DNA from 3 places in the Paenarthrobacter sp. NPDC057981 genome. Region 1 is predicted to be linked to each of the others. Evidence: predicted binding sites of a transcription regulator. Region 1 holds the regulator's gene; each other region holds the start of a gene.

Region 1 (5,590 bases):
TGGTCTATTGACAAGTTTAGGCGCGCTGGGAAACCGCGCCGTCCAAGAGGGCTTCCAGTGCCTCCAGGAAAGCTGTAGTTTCCGGCTCGGTTCCGGCCGTGACGCGCAGGTGCCCCGGGATGCCGACGTCGCGGATCAGCACGCCGGCATCGAGCAGGCCTTGCCAGATTGTGTGGGGATCCTCCAGTCCGCCGAAGAACACGTAGTTGGAGTCCGACGCCGCGGGCTTGAGACCCATGCGCAGAAGTTCCGTGACGATGCGGTCCCGCTGGACCTTGATGTCTTCGACGTCGGCCATGAGGGCCTCTCGGTGCGTCAACGCCGCGAGGGCGGTGGCCTGGGTGATGGCTGAGAGGTGGTACGGCAGGCGCACCAGCCTGATGGCATCGGTGACCTCCGGGGCCGCAGCCATGTAGCCAAGCCGTGCTCCAGCCAAGGCAAACGCCTTGCTCATGGTGCGGGAGACGATCAACCGCTCGCGCCCGGGCAGGAGGGTCAGGGCACTCGGAGTGTTGTCGTGGGCGAACTCGTGGTAAGCCTCGTCCACGATTACGATGGCCTGGCTTGCTTCGCCTGCTTCGTACACGGCCTCAACCACGTCCAGGCCCAGACCCGTACCGGTTGGATTATTCGGCGAGCACAGGAAGACGATGTTGGCTTTGGTCTCACGGACCTGTTCCGCTGCCGATTGGGCATCGAGCCCGTAGTCGTCGGCACGAACGCCACGGATGTACTCGGTGTCCGTTCCGCTGGCCAGCAAGGGGTACATGGAGTACGTCGGAGGGAAACCAAGCGCTTTGCGCCCCGGACCGCCGAACGCCTGGAGAATCTGTTGCAGGACTTCATTGGAGCCATTGGCGGCCCAGATATTGTCGGCAGAGAGGCCGTGGCCAAGGTACTCAGCCAGGGCTACCCGAAGGTCGGTAAATTCACGGTCCGGATAGCGGTTCAAGCCTGTGGCGGCTGCTGCAACTGCCTCTGTTATGGCCGCCTGCACATCGGCAGGGACGCCATGGGTGTTCTCGTTGACGTTGAGCAATACGGGGACATCAAGCTGCGGTGCGCCGTAGGGGCTCAATCCACGCAGGTTGGTCCGGAGGGGAAGTCGGTCAAGTCGCTCAAGCTGCTCACTCACTACAACAGTTTAAGGGGCCACCGCGACTGCTGAGTAACTGTGACGTCCAGGGCAGGAAACAGGCCCGTGGCGCCTGCCGTCAGTGGGCAGGCACGAACAACTGCTGCCCAGGAAGAATGCGGCCACCGCGGAGGTCATTCAACTGGATGATTTCGGCAATGACCTCACGCGGGTCCCGCTCCGGCGCCGCAGCACCTGCGATACCCCACAGGGACTGGCCAGGTTGGACGGTGACGGACACCGCAACCGGCGGCTGCAACTGCGACTGGGAGTCGGAGGCCTTGGCGGGGGAAGTGACAACTCCGGCCAAACTCAGGAGGGCAGCCACCAGGAGCATAGCCGGGATGCCGAAGAAGACCATGCGGCCGCGGCGGGTGAGGCGAAGGCGCGCGGGAGCCTGCGTGGTGCGGAAATCAGCGAACGAAGTTATTGCGGACATGAGCTGAGCCCTTCTGAGCTATTGCGCTGCTCCGGGGCCTCCGGAGGAGCGCTGCCAATTCATTGTGTTCCTCCCGGCGGCACCGGATGTTCGAACGAATTGTTCGAACATCCACTGCCAACGCGAGGTTTTTAGAACACATATTCGAACCTTGCTATGACATTTTTAGCACTTATCAACGAACGGTGTCGAGACTCGCTAGAACAAATGTTTGATAAACGCCCGTGCCTGCCCTACGTTTGAGTGAAGAAACAGCACTGTTTCAGTGGAACAGGAGGGTCTGACATTTTTTCCAGGCCCTGCATCCCCGGCTCTCCTGGGGGCGGAAGGAAAGGCATTGGCGAACATGGCAGCGAAAGCCACAGGCGGCGGGGCACCCCTGCGAAGCCAACAGCCTCAAAAGACTCCGAAGAGCCTGACAGTTCGTCAGAAGAAAATCCTGGAGACCATCCAGCGCTCCGTCAATGACAACGGCTATCCGCCCAGCATGCGGGAAATCGGCGACACCGTAGGACTGGCCAGTCTGTCCAGCGTCACGCACCAGCTGTCCCAGCTGGAAAAACTCGGCTACCTCCGCAGGGATCCCAAGCGGCCCCGGGCCATGGAAGTGCTGATGCCTCTGACCCTTGACGGCGGTCCGATCCCGGGCGTCGAAGCCCCCGCAACGCTGCGGAGCGCGGGCGGCATGGCCGTCACCGAGCTGGCAAGCGCCAGCGACACCGCCATGGTTCCCTTGGTGGGCCGCATTGCGGCAGGTGGTCCGATCCTCGCCGACCAGACCGTGGAGGACGTGCTCCCGCTGCCCAGGCAACTTGTCGGACATGGTGAGCTTTTCATGCTCAAGGTCGCCGGCGACTCCATGATCGATGCCGCCATCTGCGACGGCGACTGGGTGGTTGTCCGCCGTCAGAACGACGCCATCAACGGCGACATCGTGGCGGCGCTGCTCGATGATGAAGCCACCGTGAAAACGTTCCGTCAGCGGGATGGCCACACCTGGCTGCTGCCCCAAAACACCCAGTACGAACCCATCCTCGGCGACCAGGCCACCATCATGGGCAAGGTTGTTTCCGTACTCCGCTCGATCTAGCCTGTCAGGCCTTCCGCGCGGATCCCAGGCGCTCCAGGACTCCGCGTACCACCGAACGGTCCGTCGTGGCCCAGAAGGGCGGCAGAGCGGCCCGCAGGAACCCTCCATAGCGTTCTGTCGAGAGCCGTGAATCCAAGACGGCCACTACCCCCTTGTCCCCCGTTGAACGGATCAGGCGCCCCGCGCCCTGCGCCAGCCGGATGGCGGCGTGGGTAGCCGAAACTGCCATGAAGCCGTTGCCGCCGGACTGCGCCACCGCACGGGAGCGGGCCGTCATGAGCGGATCATCCGGTCGCGGGAACGGGATGCGGTCGATGACCACGAGACGGCACGACCCACCCGGCACATCCACACCCTGCCACAGGGACATGGTTCCGAACAGGCACGTATCCGGTTCATCGGCGAATTGCTTGACCAAGGCAGCCATGGTGGACTCGCCCTGGCAGAGAATGTCAACGTCCAAGCGGAGGCGCATGGCATCGGCCGCCTCTTCGGCTGCCCGCCGTGACGAGAAGAGGCACAGGGCTCCCCCGCCCGATGCCCGGATCAAGTCTTCCAATTCATCGAGGGCTTCAGGCGATGTACCCCGGCCGGGCTTAGGTAGGTGCTTTGCCACATACAGCACACCCTGTTTGGGGTAGTCGAAGGGCGAACCAACGTCGATCCCCGTCCAGCTCGGGGCGCCGTCGCCAATCAGGCCCAGCCCTCCCGCGGCCGGCTCGAAAGCGGAACCGATGGCCAGTGTCGCCGAAGTCAGCACCACCGTGTGTCCTGCGAACAATCCTTCGCGCAAGCGTCCGGCCACGCTCAGGGGCGCGATGTTGATGAGCGCCGGAGCAGTGTCATCTGGTTGTGAGTAGCCCTGCTGAGGGTCGAAGGTGCTGTTCCGGGAGAACCAGACGACTTCCCGGTTTTCCTTGGCGGCAAGCATCCGCTCACACAGCTCGAGGATGAGCATGAGCCGTGAGCGCGCCAGTTGGCGGCCGCCGTCGGCTGCGTTGGATGCATCAGTCTTCGAATCCGACAAAGCGGCGCGGGTGGCGTCCCGCAGCTGGTCGAGGCAGTCAAGCTGTTCATCATTCAGGCCACTGGGCAGCAGTCCGTTGGGAACCCCCGCAATGGCCATATCAAGGCGGTCCGAGGCAGCGTTGAGGGCATCGACCGTAATCGCGGTGTGTTTGCGTGCACTGGAGGCTGCCGCATGGACCATGGCCACGGACAACTGCCCGGTGACGGCCCCGGTCACGCGGTCCTGCAGTTCGTGGGCTTCGTCAACCACCACGACATCGTATTCGGGCAGGACGGCCAGTCCTTCGAAGGCACTGACGGCCAGCATCGCGTGGTTGGTGACGACGACGTCGGCCTCAGCGGCCCGTGCCCTGGCCAACTCGCTGAAGCACTCCTCCGCGAGAGGGCATTTCTGCGCTCCCAGGCACTCCATGGACGTTACGGATACCTGTCGCCAAGCCCGGTCCGTGACGCCGGGCATCAGTTCGTCGCGGTCTCCCGTGGCAGTCTTTTCAGCCCATTCACGGAGGCGGACCACTTCCTTGCCAAGCTGTGATTGCGGCCCTCCCATGGACGCCGCGAAGTGCGGAACACTGGTGTCCTCTCCCAGCGAGAACAGTTGCCCTTCCGATGGCTCTTCACTGGGAAAGCCGCCCTCGAGCTTCTGCAGGCACACGTAGTTGGCACGGCCCTTCACGAGCGCCACGTTGACCGGCCGCTCGAGTGCGGGGTTGATGGTCTCCAGCAACCGCGGCAGGTCCCTGCCGACAATCTGGGTCTGTAGAGCCAAGGTGGCGGTGGACACGAGCGTCGGTTTGTCGCTGTCCATGGAATGTGCGATCAACGGAATAAGGTAAGCCAAAGACTTACCTGTTCCCGTTCCCGCCTGGACCAGCAGATGCTCTCCGTTTTCGATGGCCCGGGTGACGTGCTTGGCCATCTCGTGCTGGCCGGCACGGCTTTGGCCGCCCATGCCGGCCACAGCCCGGTCCAACAATTCGAGGGTGGCCTTTTCCCCCACCGACTCGACGGCGTCCGCCGCCACCTTCTCAACCATTGCTGACGAATGACTCCAGCTCGGCCGCCAGTCCTTCACGGACCATGACCACGATGCGTGTGCCGTTTTCCTCGTGATCGATGCTGAGTATTTCCGAATCTGAACTGTGCAGCTTGCTGATCAGCTCGCCACGATCGTACGGAATCAGGAGCTCCAGCCGCACACCCGGGCGCGGAATGGACTGGCTGATCTCCTCCAGCAGTTCAGCGATTCCCTGGCCCGTGCGGGTGGAAACCACAGCGTGGCGGGGTTCCTTCTGCTTAAGCCGTTCCACCACGAAGGGGTCTGCCACATCCACCTTGTTCAGGACGATGATTTCGGGAACCTTGCGGGCATCCACCTCGGAAAAGACAGCCCGCACTGCGGCGATCTGCCCCTCGGGGTCCGGGTGCGAGGCGTCCACGACATGCAGAATGAGATCCGCGTCAGCCACTTCCTCCAGTGTCGACCGGAAGGCCTCGACCAGCTGGGTTGGCAGGGAACGCACGAAGCCCACGGTATCGGCCAAGGTGTAGCCGATGCCATCCGGGGTTTGCGCTTTACGGACGGTCGGATCCAACGTGGCGAACAGGGCATTCTCCACCAGGACACCGGCGTCCGTCAGACGGTTCAACAAGGACGACTTACCGGCGTTGGTGTACCCGGCGATCGCAACCGACGGAACCGCATTTCGACGGCGGTTGGCACGTTTGGTCTCGCGGGCCGGCTTCATCGCGGCGATTTCACGCCGCAGCTTGGCCATGCGGGTGCGGATTCGACGGCGGTCCAGTTCGATTTTCGTTTCACCGGGACCACGCGAACCCATGCCGGCACCGGCACCACCTACCTGGCCACCGGCCTGGCGGGACATGGATTCACCCC
Region 2 (5,590 bases), on a different contig from region 1:
GGTCCCAGAAGTTCTTGCCCATCTCCGACGGCGTTCGGGCAAAACTCCCCGGCGGGTAGGGTTTGCCGCGTTCCATCAACACCACGGACTGACCGGCTTCGGCGAGCCGCAAGGCCGCTACCGAGCCGCCAAAACCCGATCCCACAACCACCGCATCCACCTTCTCGATGCTGTGCGGGCTGTGGCGTCGTGGATCATCAGCGGATTCAGGACCCGCATCCCCACTGTTCCCGGTCCCCAGACGACCCATGGCCGTTCCTCTCAGAGGAGAGCTGACTACATGGCAGCGGCAGAGGGTGCCGGGCGTGGCCGGGCGTTGCCTCCGCGGACTATGGGCCTTATGTTCCCACCGGGCAGTGGATCTGTAAATGAGGTGGACTAATGCTGTTTTGCCCGGCTGTCAAAGGATCCGTGCGTACACCATGTCGAAATCGTGCTCCAGCGGTCCACCCGGGTACGTTCCGCGCTCCAGGCGGGCTGTGATGGTGTTCCTGTCTTCGCTGAACCGGCCAATGAACCGCTGCGGCCAGTCCGGTCCGTCCCTGAAGAGTGTCCACACGTTGTCCTTCAGTGTCATGTCGTAGATCCGGGCGACGCCGCGGGAGTCGAAGTAGTGCTGCTGGAAGGCCCCGTCTGAGCCGGTGGCACCGATGATGCTGACGGCGTTGGGATACTCCGGCCGTTGGACTGTGGAGCGCTGGATCAGGAAACCGCCACCTTCCAGCCACTCGAAGGAGGTCCGGCCGTGTGTTTGTGCCGTGGGAATGGTGGTCTCCCAGACGCCAACAAGGACGTTGAGCTGTTCCAGTGAAGGTTCAGGATTCCGTGCCATGACCGCCTTCTTTTTCGTGGGTGCCGACAGCTTCAGGGTAGAACCGGCCGGGCACGTCGCCTAGGGTGTGGCGGGTCTGGTCGTGCCGCCCGTGGCAATGGCAGGATGGGCCCATGACCCTCGTTACCTGTGATCTCACTGTGTCCCTTGACGGCTTTGTTGCCGGTCCGCACCAGAGCATGGAGCAACCGCTCGGTGAAGGCGGAGAAAAACTGCACCGGTGGCAGTTCAAAGAACGCGACATCAACGCGGCCGAGGTGGCCGGGATACTCGAAGCCGGTGCGTACATCATGGGCCGGAACATGTTCGCCGGGCCAGGGGAAGGGCTCTGGGAGAAGGAATGGCGCGGCTGGTGGGGTGAAGAACCGCCGTACCATGCCCCGGTTTTCGTGCTGACCTCCCACGAGCATGAGCCCCTGGTGATGGACGGTGGCACCACGTTCCACTTCGTCAATGACGACGTCGAGTCGGTGCTCTCGCGCGCCAAGGAAGCTGCGGGCGGGAAGAACGTTGCCATAGCCGGCGGCGCTTCGACCGCCAGACAGTTCCTGTCAGCCGGGCTTATCGATGAGCTGCGGCTCCACGTCGCCCCGGTGGTTCTGGGCGGCGGCGAGCGCTTGCTGGATGGAGTGGGGGACTTGAAGCTTGAGCCCCTGGAGGTTCGGGGAACCAGCCTGGTCTCGCACCTGCGGTACAAGGTGGGCTAGGGGACTGCCAGCAGGGGCTGCGAACGCCGAGTTCGCGGGAAAACTGCCAATTCGCCGGAAGCTTCCCTGCGAGCTCGCAGCGTTCCCACGAACTCGCCGAAGCCGCTGCAGAATGTCCGCCCACCGCTGTACACTCGAGTATCGAACATATATTCGAATAAAGGTGTGTTGTGGGCGTGATAGTCGGCCCCCGCGTGATAGATGCGGGCTTTTCCTTGATGTCGGTGCTGCTGGCTCCCGTGGCTGTGGCGGCGGGGTATCCCTCGCCGGCTCAGGACTACTTCGATGGCAGGATTGACCTCAATGAGCACCTGATCAAGGACGTCACCAGCACCTTCGTGGTGCGGGTCACCGGCCAGTCCATGGAAGCTGCCGGGATCAGCGACGGCGACGAGTTGATTGTCAACCGGGCGTTGGAACCCAAGGATGGGTCCGTCGTCGTCGCTGTTTTGGACGGTGAGCTGACTATCAAGCGGTTGCGCATCACCGCGCAGGGTGTGGTGCTGCAGGCGGACAACCCCACTTTCCCGGACATCAAGGTGGCCGCATTATCGGAACTGACCATCTGGGGCGTAGCGACGACGTGCCTGCACCATGTCTAGGCCGCCGGCGGTGCTGTCGAACTGCGGATCACCAGTTCCGGCGTCAGCTTTTGGTCCGCTGCGGGGGAATCCGGATTCTTCAGCCGCTCCAAGGCGATCACTCCCGCGGCCTGGCCCAGGGAAACGGCGTGCAGGTCCACGGTGGTGAGGTCAATGCCGTGCAGCTTGGCGATCCTCGAATTGTCGTAGCCCACCAGCGACAGGTCCTCGGGAATGGACAGTCCCAGGGCGTGGGCGGCTTCGCGGGCGCCCAGTGCCAGTTGATCGTTGTGGGTGAAGATCGCCGTCGGCCGGTCCGCTTGCGCCAGAAGGGCGGTGGCGGCCCGCTGCCCGGCTTCCTGGGTGAAGTCTTCGGCCGCCAGCGTCAGGGGCTTCAGCCCGGCGTCGTGCATGGTCTTTTGGTAACTGCGTCGCCGGACGGTGTGCCCGTCGTAAGTGGGCCCCGCAATGTGGGCGATGCGCCGGTGCCCGAGGCCGAGGAGGTGCTCGGTGGCCGCCCGCGCACCCACGACATCGTCCGAGTACACGCTGTCAACGTCCGGCACCGGCCGGGTGACGCTGACCAGCGGCACGATCCGCGCCAATTCCTGCACTTGCTCGTCCGGATCCAGCAGCGTCGCAGCGATGATGATCCCCGCCCGGGCCTCTATGAGGGACTCCAGCGCGCCCCGGTCAACGCCGTCCACGGACCGGGATACGCTCAGGATGAGCCGGTTGCCTTCCTGCGGAAGGGCCATGCGCACGCCGCTGAGGATGTCGGCGTATACCTCGTTTCGGATATCCATCAAGTAAAGCCCGACGGCGGAACGGTGCTTGCGTGCCAGGTCGGCGGCTGCCGCGTTGGGTCGGTATCCCAGACGCTTGGCGGCGTCGAAGATGGCTTCCTTGGTTTCACCGCTGACTCCTGGCGCTCCCCGGAAGGCGAATGACACCAGCGTTCTGGAGACACCCACTTCGCGGGCTACATCACTTTGCGTTGCGGGTCGGTGCGGGCGGTCGGCGGCCATGCCCTCCATCCTCCCATGTCACAGAAAGGACAAAATGAGGTGTTTGTTAGTTTGACCTTACATTTAAGCCTTTCGCGCGTTAGTCTGGATTTAGAGCGGATATGTATGACCCGCAACACACTGACAAAGGAGTCCTGATGTCTGCAACGCAATTGCAGCAGGAAGGCGCCCCCGGGGCTGCCCTTCCTCCGCTGACCAACGGTCCGCACCGAAAGCGCCTTGGCCTTGTAGCTTTGGTTGCCACGTTCGGCGGACTGTTGTTCGGCTATGACACTGGTGTCATTAACGGCGCCCTGCGGCCCATGACAGCCGACCTTGGGCTGACGCCCCTGACGGAGGGGATCGTCACCAGCTCACTGCTGTTCGGCGCAGCGGCGGGGGCCGTGGGCGGTGGGCGCCTGTCGGATTCCTGGGGCCGCCGGAAATCCATCCTCCTGCTCGCGGTGCTTTTCCTCGCTGGAACCATCGCCTGCGTCTTCGCGCCGAACTTTGAAGTCATGGTCCTGGGGCGCGTCATTCTCGGCCTGGCTGTCGGCGGAGCGTCCACCGTGGTGCCGGTCTTCCTGGCCGAGCTGGCGCCCTACGAGATCCGCGGTTCGCTGGCCGGGCGCAACGAGCTCATGATTGTCATCGGCCAGCTCGCTGCCTTTGTGGTCAACGCCATCATCGGCAACATCTGGGGAGAGTTTGGGGGAGTGTGGCGCGTCATGCTGGCAGTCGCCGCTCTGCCCGCTATTGCTCTGTTCTTTGGCATGCTCCGGATGCCCGAATCGCCCCGCTGGCTGATTTCCAAGGGACGGTGGGAAGAGGCCTTGGCAGTCCTCAAGACCATTCGGTCGGTGGAGCGGGCCGAGGCTGAAATGGCGGACATCAAGCACCTCGCCGACGAGGAGCGGGCTTCCAAGGCAACCTCGTGGGGCGCACTGAAGGACAAATGGATTCTTCGCATCATCCTGGTGGGCATTGGCCTCGGTGTGGCCCAGCAGCTGACGGGCATCAATTCGATCATGTACTACGGTCAATCCGTGCTGGTAGAGGCCGGATTCGATTCCAATGCTGCGCTCGTCGCCAATATCGCTCCCGGGGTGATCGCGGTGGTTGGGGGCGTGATCGCCCTGACCTTGATGCAGCGTGTCAACCGCCGAACCACACTGCTTCTGGGCTTCACGCTGACCACGGCGTGCCACTTCCTTATTGGCATCGCTTCAATCCTGCTTCCTGTGGGAAACGCGGCCCGACCGTTCGTGATCCTTTTCCTGGTGGTGGCATTTGTCGGCTCGATGCAGACGTTCCTGAACATCGCCGTTTGGGTGATGCTGTCCGAAATCTTCCCGCTTCACGTCCGCGGTTTCGCCATCGGCCTTTCGGTGTTCTGCCTCTGGATTGCCAACGCGCTGCTGGGCCTGTTCTTTCCTACCCTGGTGGCCGGCGTGGGGATTACGGGGACGTTCTTCCTGTTCGGTGTTGTGGGTATCGCGGCCCTCATATTCATCTACACCCAGGTCCCGGAGACCCGCGGGCGCACTCTGGAAGCGCTCGAAGAAGACGTCAGCACGGGCGCCATCTATTTGGTGCACCGGAAGGATTCCACTGCACGTTCCTAGCTGCGTGTCTGCCTCCGGTTGAGGTCCTGTTCGGTGCGGCGTTCGAGCAGGATGGTGTCCCTCCAGGATCCGGCTGCTGGTCCATAGCTCATGAGTCCGATGCGTTCCCGGGTTCCCACGACTGTGAAACCGTATCGTTGATGCAGGGCTATCGAGGCGGAGTTCTCGGGGAAGATGGTGGATTGGATGGTCCATATCCCTTCCTCTTCGGTCCTGCGGATGAAGGCGTCGAGGAGTTGGGCCCCGTAGCCTCGGCCGCGGGCTTCCTGGGCGATGTAGATGGAGTGTTCGACGACGCCGCGGTAGACCGTCCTTGAGGACATCGGTGACGCGGCGACCCAGCCCACGATGAAGCCGCGGTGTTCGGCAACGAGGCGCAGCTGGGGGTGGCGGGTAGCGTCGAAGTCTTCCCAGCCAGGCGGTGAGGGTTCGAAGGTGGAATGGCCTGTAGCGATGCCCGCGGCCCAGATCGCCTCGACCGCCGGCCAGTCGGCGTGCTCCATCTGGCGGATCAGCAGGTGGTTGGTACCGGTCATGGTGCGGCTGGTTCCCCGCTGCGGCCGTGGACCAGCCCGGTGGCGAAGCCAATCGTGACCGGGACAGGTTGCGGGGATCCACAGCACGCGTCAGCGGCGATAGCCGCATCTGCGGGAAGGCTGGTGGAGCAGACCCCTGTTTCGGGCAGTTCCAGTTCCAGCGCGTCGGCTGCTGCTGTGTCTCCGGCGAGGGCGGCCGCAATGGAGCGGACTTGTTCGTAGCCGGTGGCCATGAGGAAGGTCGGTGCCCGGCCGTAGGACTTCATTCCTGCCAGGTAAAAGTCCTTCTCGGGGTGGGCCAG
Region 3 (5,590 bases), on a different contig from region 1:
ACTGTGCCTTCGGGTCCTGAGTACCCTGAGCCTGCGCTGCAACGTAGAACTGGTTGAGGCGTTCGGTGACTGCCTTGAACTTTGCGGTGGCATCGCCGTTGAAGACGATGTTCACGCCCCAGGAGTTAGTGACAGAACCCTGCGCGCCCTGGACCTGGGAGAACGTGGAATCGCTGATGTCCTGGCCCTTGACCTCTACCGGCCCAAGAATGTACTTGGTTGCGGGAGTCTTGTCAGTGGCGGGCTCACAAGCAACCAGCGGCTTGGCGGGATCTGAGCGGTCCCGCTTCTCGTTGGAAGGGTTGACGCAATCCAGCGCCTCGAATTCCTTTTGGACATCCGGGGTGACCCAGTTGATGTCGCTGGCGTTCGTCGGCTCGGCAGTGGGCTTGTTCAACTGGTCGTCCGGAGTCCGCTGCTCGGCAGGGATGGCGGCGGGATCTCCAGCGGCGATAACAGGCCGGAAGTTCATATCAGCCGAGGCCTGGATGAGGTCGCGTGTTTCCTTCGAAGGGGTACCCGGCAGGCTGACAACCACGTTCCGGCCCGACTGGGTACTGATTTCGGCCTCGGCGACGCCGGAACCGTCAACACGTTGGCGGATAATCGCCACGGCCTGGTTGAGTTGCTCCTCGTTGATGTCGGTAGCACCCTCCACCCGGGGTGCCAGGATCATCTGGGTTCCGCCTTCGAGATCCAGTGCAAGCTTGGGCGCCCAGCTCGCATGGCCGGTCATCACACCGCCAGCCAGGACGACGGTGAGTACAACGAATATTGCTCCAAGCCATGTCAGCACCCTGCGGGCTGAATTTTTGGGGCCGGTCCTTGCCATTTTCAATCTTCCTGTTATCGCCGGACAGCCGCCGGCGGACGCTGGTGAGCGTCTGCCGGCGGCTTTCCGCTGCCGTAGAAGTTGCCTTGCGCGGTGGTGCCGCGACTGACGGTGCTAGTTGTCCTTCTTGTCCTCTTTGTTGAGGCGCGCAATGGTCTCTTCCGGCGTCTCGCCGGCCGCCGGGGTTTCAGTACCCGTTGCGGTCAAGGAAGAAGCGTCGTCCGGAACCACAGGGGCTTCCTCGGGAGTCGCCTCAACAACCTTGGTGACAGCCTGACGGTGAACCGTGGCCTCGTTGCCCGGGGAGAGCTCGATAACGACCTTGTTCTCCGCTTCGTCGATGGACACGATCCGGCCAAAGAGTCCGAAGCTGGTCATGACGTCGACTCCGGGAGCAAACTTGGACTGCATCTCAGCCTGCTGCTGCTGGGTCTTCTTGTTGCGGCGGAACATCATGAAGACAAAGAGTCCAAGCATGACGAACAGCAATATGGTCATTGGATCCACAGGGAAGTTCCGTTCTGTACTTACGTTTTGGTTCACGGCAACGTCCCTGGCAGATCCGCGAGGCTGGCGCATGGATCAAGGACTCGAACGTGCCGAGCGTCATACCAGTCTAGAGGGAAAAGCTGAACGCAGCGTGTTAACCCGCAGTATCTACGCTTTCGGCGTGGTTTTCGTCCTCGTCAAACAGCGCAAGGGTCTCTTGTCCGAACACACCGGACGGCACGGCGTAGCCCAGATGGGTCCAGGCGGACGCCATTGCGATCCGGCCGCGGGGCGTCCGGCCCAGAAGGCCCTCCCGCACCAGGAAAGGCTCCGCTACCGTCTCGACGGTTTCAGCCTCTTCCCCCACGGCAATCGCCAGCGTGGACAGCCCCACCGGACCGCCGTTGAACTTGGTAATAAGCGCTTCGAGGACAGAACGGTCCAGCCGGTCAAGGCCGCGTTGGTCCACTTCGTACATATCCAAGGCAGCCGACGCTGACCGGGCGTCGATTTGGTCAATGCCGTGAACCAGCGCCCAGTCGCGGACGCGCCGAAGCAACCGGTTGGCGATACGCGGTGTTCCGCGTGAGCGGCCGGCAATCTCCGTGAACCCGGCCGAGTTGACCTTCAGGTCCAGCAGCCCTGCCGAACGGCGCAACACAAGTTCGAGTTCGGCCACTGAATAGAACTCAAGATGACCGGTGAAACCGAAGCGGTCCCGCAGCGGACCAGGAAGCAATCCGGCCCGGGTCGTGGCTCCTACCAGCGTGAAGGGAGGCAGCTCCAGAGGTATTGCCGTAGCACCGGCCCCTTTACCCACCACGATATCCACCCGGAAGTCTTCCATGGCCATGTAGAGCATTTCTTCCGCCGGCCGGGACATGCGGTGGATCTCGTCCAGGAACAGGACCTCACCCTCGGAGAGGGAGGACAGTATCGCCGCCAGATCCCCGGCGTGCTGGATGGCCGGACCACTGCTGATCCGCAGCGGAGCATTCATCTCCGCGGCGATGATCATGGCCAGGGTGGTCTTGCCGAGCCCGGGCGGACCGGACATGAGCACGTGGTCGGCGCTGCGGCCGCGCATTTTTGACGCCTCGAGTACCAAGGCAAGCTGCTTGCGGACCCGGTGCTGGCCCACAAAATCATGGAGGTTCTTGGGACGAAGAGCCGCCTCGATAACCCGCTCTTCCGGCTCCTCTCCCCCGCTGACCAGTGACTGCTCAGCCACGGCTGCCTACGCGGTTCCCGGCGCGTGCGCCATCCTGGCCAAGCCACCGCAGCGTGGCCCGAAGAATCTGTGCGACGTTGCCCGCATCCACCAACTCGGGTGAGTCGGCCATGGCTTTGTCGATGCTTCCGTTGGCGTCCTTCTCCGACCAACCAAGGCTGGTCATGGCGGCGACCACCTGCGGCTTCCATTCAGCCTTGACAGAGGTTGCGGTTGCGGCTGCGGTGCCAGTGCCATGCGGGACCAATTTGCCCGCAAGCTCAAGGACGATCCGGCCGGCAACCTTTGGACCGATACCGGGAACTTTCGTGAAGGCCTTGCCGTCGCCGGTATGCGCTGCAACGCGGATGGCTTCCGGTTCATGCACGGCGAGTACGGCCAAGGCAAGCCGCGGTCCGACGCCGCTGACGCTGAGCAGGACATCGAAAACTTCCCGCTCGTCATCGTCAGCAAAGCCAAAGAGGGTCAGGGAGTCCTCACGGACGATCATCGAGGTAAAGAGCTTGGCGTCAGCGCCTATTTTCAGATGACTCAGGGTCTGCGGAGTTGCGAACACGCTCATGCCCACACCGTTGAGGTCGATGACGGCGCTGGACAAACCAACGTGGGCTACGGTTCCACGAAGAAAACTGATCAAGACCCGGCTCCTGAAATACTGTCTGCCCATCCGCTGGGAACTGCGGCCATGGCTGACTATCCGAACATATCTACGAATACCCTAGCAAGGACGCCAGGGTATCAGCGTGCACGGCGCGCTTTGGCTTCGGCATCCGCCCACGCTTTCTGGGCCGGCGTCAGTGTGCCGCCGCCTGCCGTGCCGCCCGCTGTTCCCATCCCGCTTCCTGCACGCCAGGCGTGCGTCAAGGCAAGGGCGAGGGCATCAGCGGCATCAGCTGGCTTGGGTGGTGCATCCAGGCGCAGGATCTTGGTGACGAGCTTCGTGACAGCGTCCTTGTTCGCCGAGCCACTGCCGGTAACCGCGGCCTTTACTTCCGACGGCGTGTGGAGGGCCACCGGGATGCCGCGGCGCGCCGCGGCGGCAATCACGACGCCCGAGGCTTGGGCGACGCCCATGACAGTGCTCACGTTCATCTGCGAGAAGACACGTTCGACGGCGACGACGTCCGGATTATGCAGGTCAAGCCACTCATCGATGGCTTGGGCTATGACCAGCAAACGCTTGTCCAAGGTCAGTTCCGCCGAGGTTCCCACGACACCGACGGCAACCATGGTTGCACGGCGGTTCCGCTCAATGTCCACTACACCGATGCCGCAACGGGTAAGGCCCGGATCGACTCCCAATACGCGAAGAGTCAAGTCCGGGCCTTCCTGTTTGTCATCAATACTTGGTGCTGCCGTGCCTACTCGGCGTCGAGGGCAGCCTGCACTTCCTCGCTGAAGTCCGCGTTGCTGTAGACATTCTGGACGTCGTCCAGGTCCTCAAGCGCGTCGACGAGCTTCATGAACTTCTTGGCGCCATCGATGTCCAGGTCAACCTGCATCGACGGGACAAACTCTGCTTCATCGGTTTCGTAGTCGATCCCGGCTTCCTTGAGGGCATCCCGGATGGCCTGCAGATCCGACGGCTCGGAGTGGATTTCCCAGTTGTCGCCACTGTCCTTGACTTCCTCCGCGCCGGCGTCCAGGACAGCCATGAGGATGTCGTCTTCGCTGAGGCCGTTCTTCGGCAGAACCACAACGCCCTTGCGGGCAAACAAGTAGCTGACGGATCCGGGATCGGCAATGGTACCGCCGTTACGGGAGATGGCCAGGCGTACCTCGGAGGCCGCCCGGTTCTTGTTATCCGTAAGGCACTCGATCAGCAAAGCCGAGCCCTGCGGACCGCGGGCTTCGTACATGATCTCGGTGTAGTCAACCACTTCACCGGTGAGGCCTGCGCCGCGCTTGATGGCACGGTCGATGTTGTCGTTGGGGACAGAAGTCTTCTTTGCCTTGGTGACGGCGAGTTCCAGGCCCGGGTTGCCGGCCAGGTCCGGTCCACCCATGCGGGCAGCGACTTCGATGTTCTTGATCAGTTTTGCGAACGACTTTGCACGCCTGCTGTCAATGATGGCTTTTTTGTGCTTGGTGGTCGCCCATTTGGAGTGGCCTGACATGCTTTACGCTTCTCCTCTGATCATTCGAATAAAGAGTTCATGCACGCGCTTCTCCCCTGTCACTTCCGGATGGAAGGAGGTGGCCAGCAAACGGCCGGAGCGCACTGCAACAATTCTAGCCACTCCATGCAAAGCGGAGGTGTGGCTGGCGTGGTCCGGATCGACTTGGGCCAGAACCTCTACACCCTCACCGACGCGCTCGACCCAGGGTCCGCGGATGAACACAGCATGAACGGGGTCCACCCCGTCCTGTCCGGCACTGAAGTCGAGCCCCTTGAAGTCGAGGTCCGTTTCGAAGGACTCGCGCTGGCGGCCGAAGGCGTTCCGGCGAACAGTGATGTCAAGCCCACCGAAGGTCTGCTGCGGGTTTCCCTTGAGGTCGGTGGCGGGGTCCGCGATCTCTTTGGCCAGGAGAATCATTCCCGCGCACGAACCGTACACCGGAAGACCCTCCGCGATCCGCTGTTGAATCGGTTCGCGGACTTCGAAGATCCGCGACAGTTTGTCAATGGTGGTGGATTCGCCACCGGGGATGATCAGGCCGTCAATGTCGTCCAGCTCTGAGGGCCGGCGGATGCCCACGCCTGTAGCTCCCGCGGACTCCACGGCGTGGATGTGCTCACGGAAATCGCCCTGGAGTGCCAGTACACCGATCCGGAGGCCTGTACCCACGCGTGATGAAGCGTCGGAAAGGGGGTTGGTCATTGGTCCATCATAGTGGTCCCCAGGCTCCGGGATGCGTCGGGGAGCAGCCCGCCACCCACGGGCGACCCGGGTTCCATGCCCCGACTGGGATATATTACAGAGCATGCTTTCCTACAGCGTCCCCCTCGGTAAGCTGGTCCGCACACTGTCCCGGCTTCGGGGCGGAGGCTCAGCGTTCCCCGGCCTGGTGGTCGAGAAAATCGATCCCCGTTTCAT

The links. The regulator LexA, encoded in region 1, represses DNA repair genes until DNA is damaged. The targets are predictions, from matches to a motif close to TCGAACANNTGTTCGA.
Region 2: ACFVSI_RS21220 (LexA family protein) is a predicted target of LexA. The motif match lies at 1,681-1,696, and genes of this name have one in related genera.
Region 3: ruvA (Holliday junction branch migration protein RuvA) is a predicted target of LexA. The motif match lies at 3,250-3,265, and genes of this name have one in related genera.

What each region holds. Positions count from the first base shown of each region.
Region 1 is NZ_JBHVQI010000013.1:46,929-52,518, forward strand. Features, by position in the region: gene ACFVSI_RS13180 (histidinol-phosphate transaminase) at 17-1,135, opposite strand; gene ACFVSI_RS13185 (LysM peptidoglycan-binding domain-containing protein) at 1,215-1,574, opposite strand; gene lexA (transcriptional repressor LexA) at 1,921-2,664, shown strand; gene ACFVSI_RS13195 (ATP-dependent DNA helicase) at 2,669-4,729, opposite strand; gene hflX (GTPase HflX) at 4,722-5,590, opposite strand, start outside.
Region 2 is NZ_JBHVQI010000038.1:13,043-18,632, reverse strand. Features, by position in the region: gene ACFVSI_RS21235 (GMC oxidoreductase) at 1-250, opposite strand, end outside; gene ACFVSI_RS21230 (hypothetical protein) at 401-832, opposite strand; gene ACFVSI_RS21225 (dihydrofolate reductase family protein) at 946-1,539, shown strand; gene ACFVSI_RS21220 (LexA family protein) at 1,710-2,141, shown strand; gene ACFVSI_RS21215 (LacI family DNA-binding transcriptional regulator) at 2,138-3,148, opposite strand; gene ACFVSI_RS21210 (sugar porter family MFS transporter) at 3,286-4,752, shown strand; gene ACFVSI_RS21205 (GNAT family N-acetyltransferase) at 4,749-5,288, opposite strand; gene ACFVSI_RS21200 (FAD-dependent oxidoreductase) at 5,285-5,590, opposite strand, start outside.
Region 3 is NZ_JBHVQI010000004.1:5,367-10,956, reverse strand. Features, by position in the region: gene secD (protein translocase subunit SecD) at 1-832, opposite strand, end outside; gene yajC (preprotein translocase subunit YajC) at 947-1,330, opposite strand; gene ruvB (Holliday junction branch migration DNA helicase RuvB) at 1,476-2,552, opposite strand; gene ruvA (Holliday junction branch migration protein RuvA) at 2,545-3,189, opposite strand; gene ruvC (crossover junction endodeoxyribonuclease RuvC) at 3,291-3,869, opposite strand; gene ACFVSI_RS06335 (YebC/PmpR family DNA-binding transcriptional regulator) at 3,914-4,669, opposite strand; gene pdxT (pyridoxal 5'-phosphate synthase glutaminase subunit PdxT) at 4,673-5,374, opposite strand; gene ACFVSI_RS06325 (MurT ligase domain-containing protein) at 5,478-5,590, shown strand, end outside.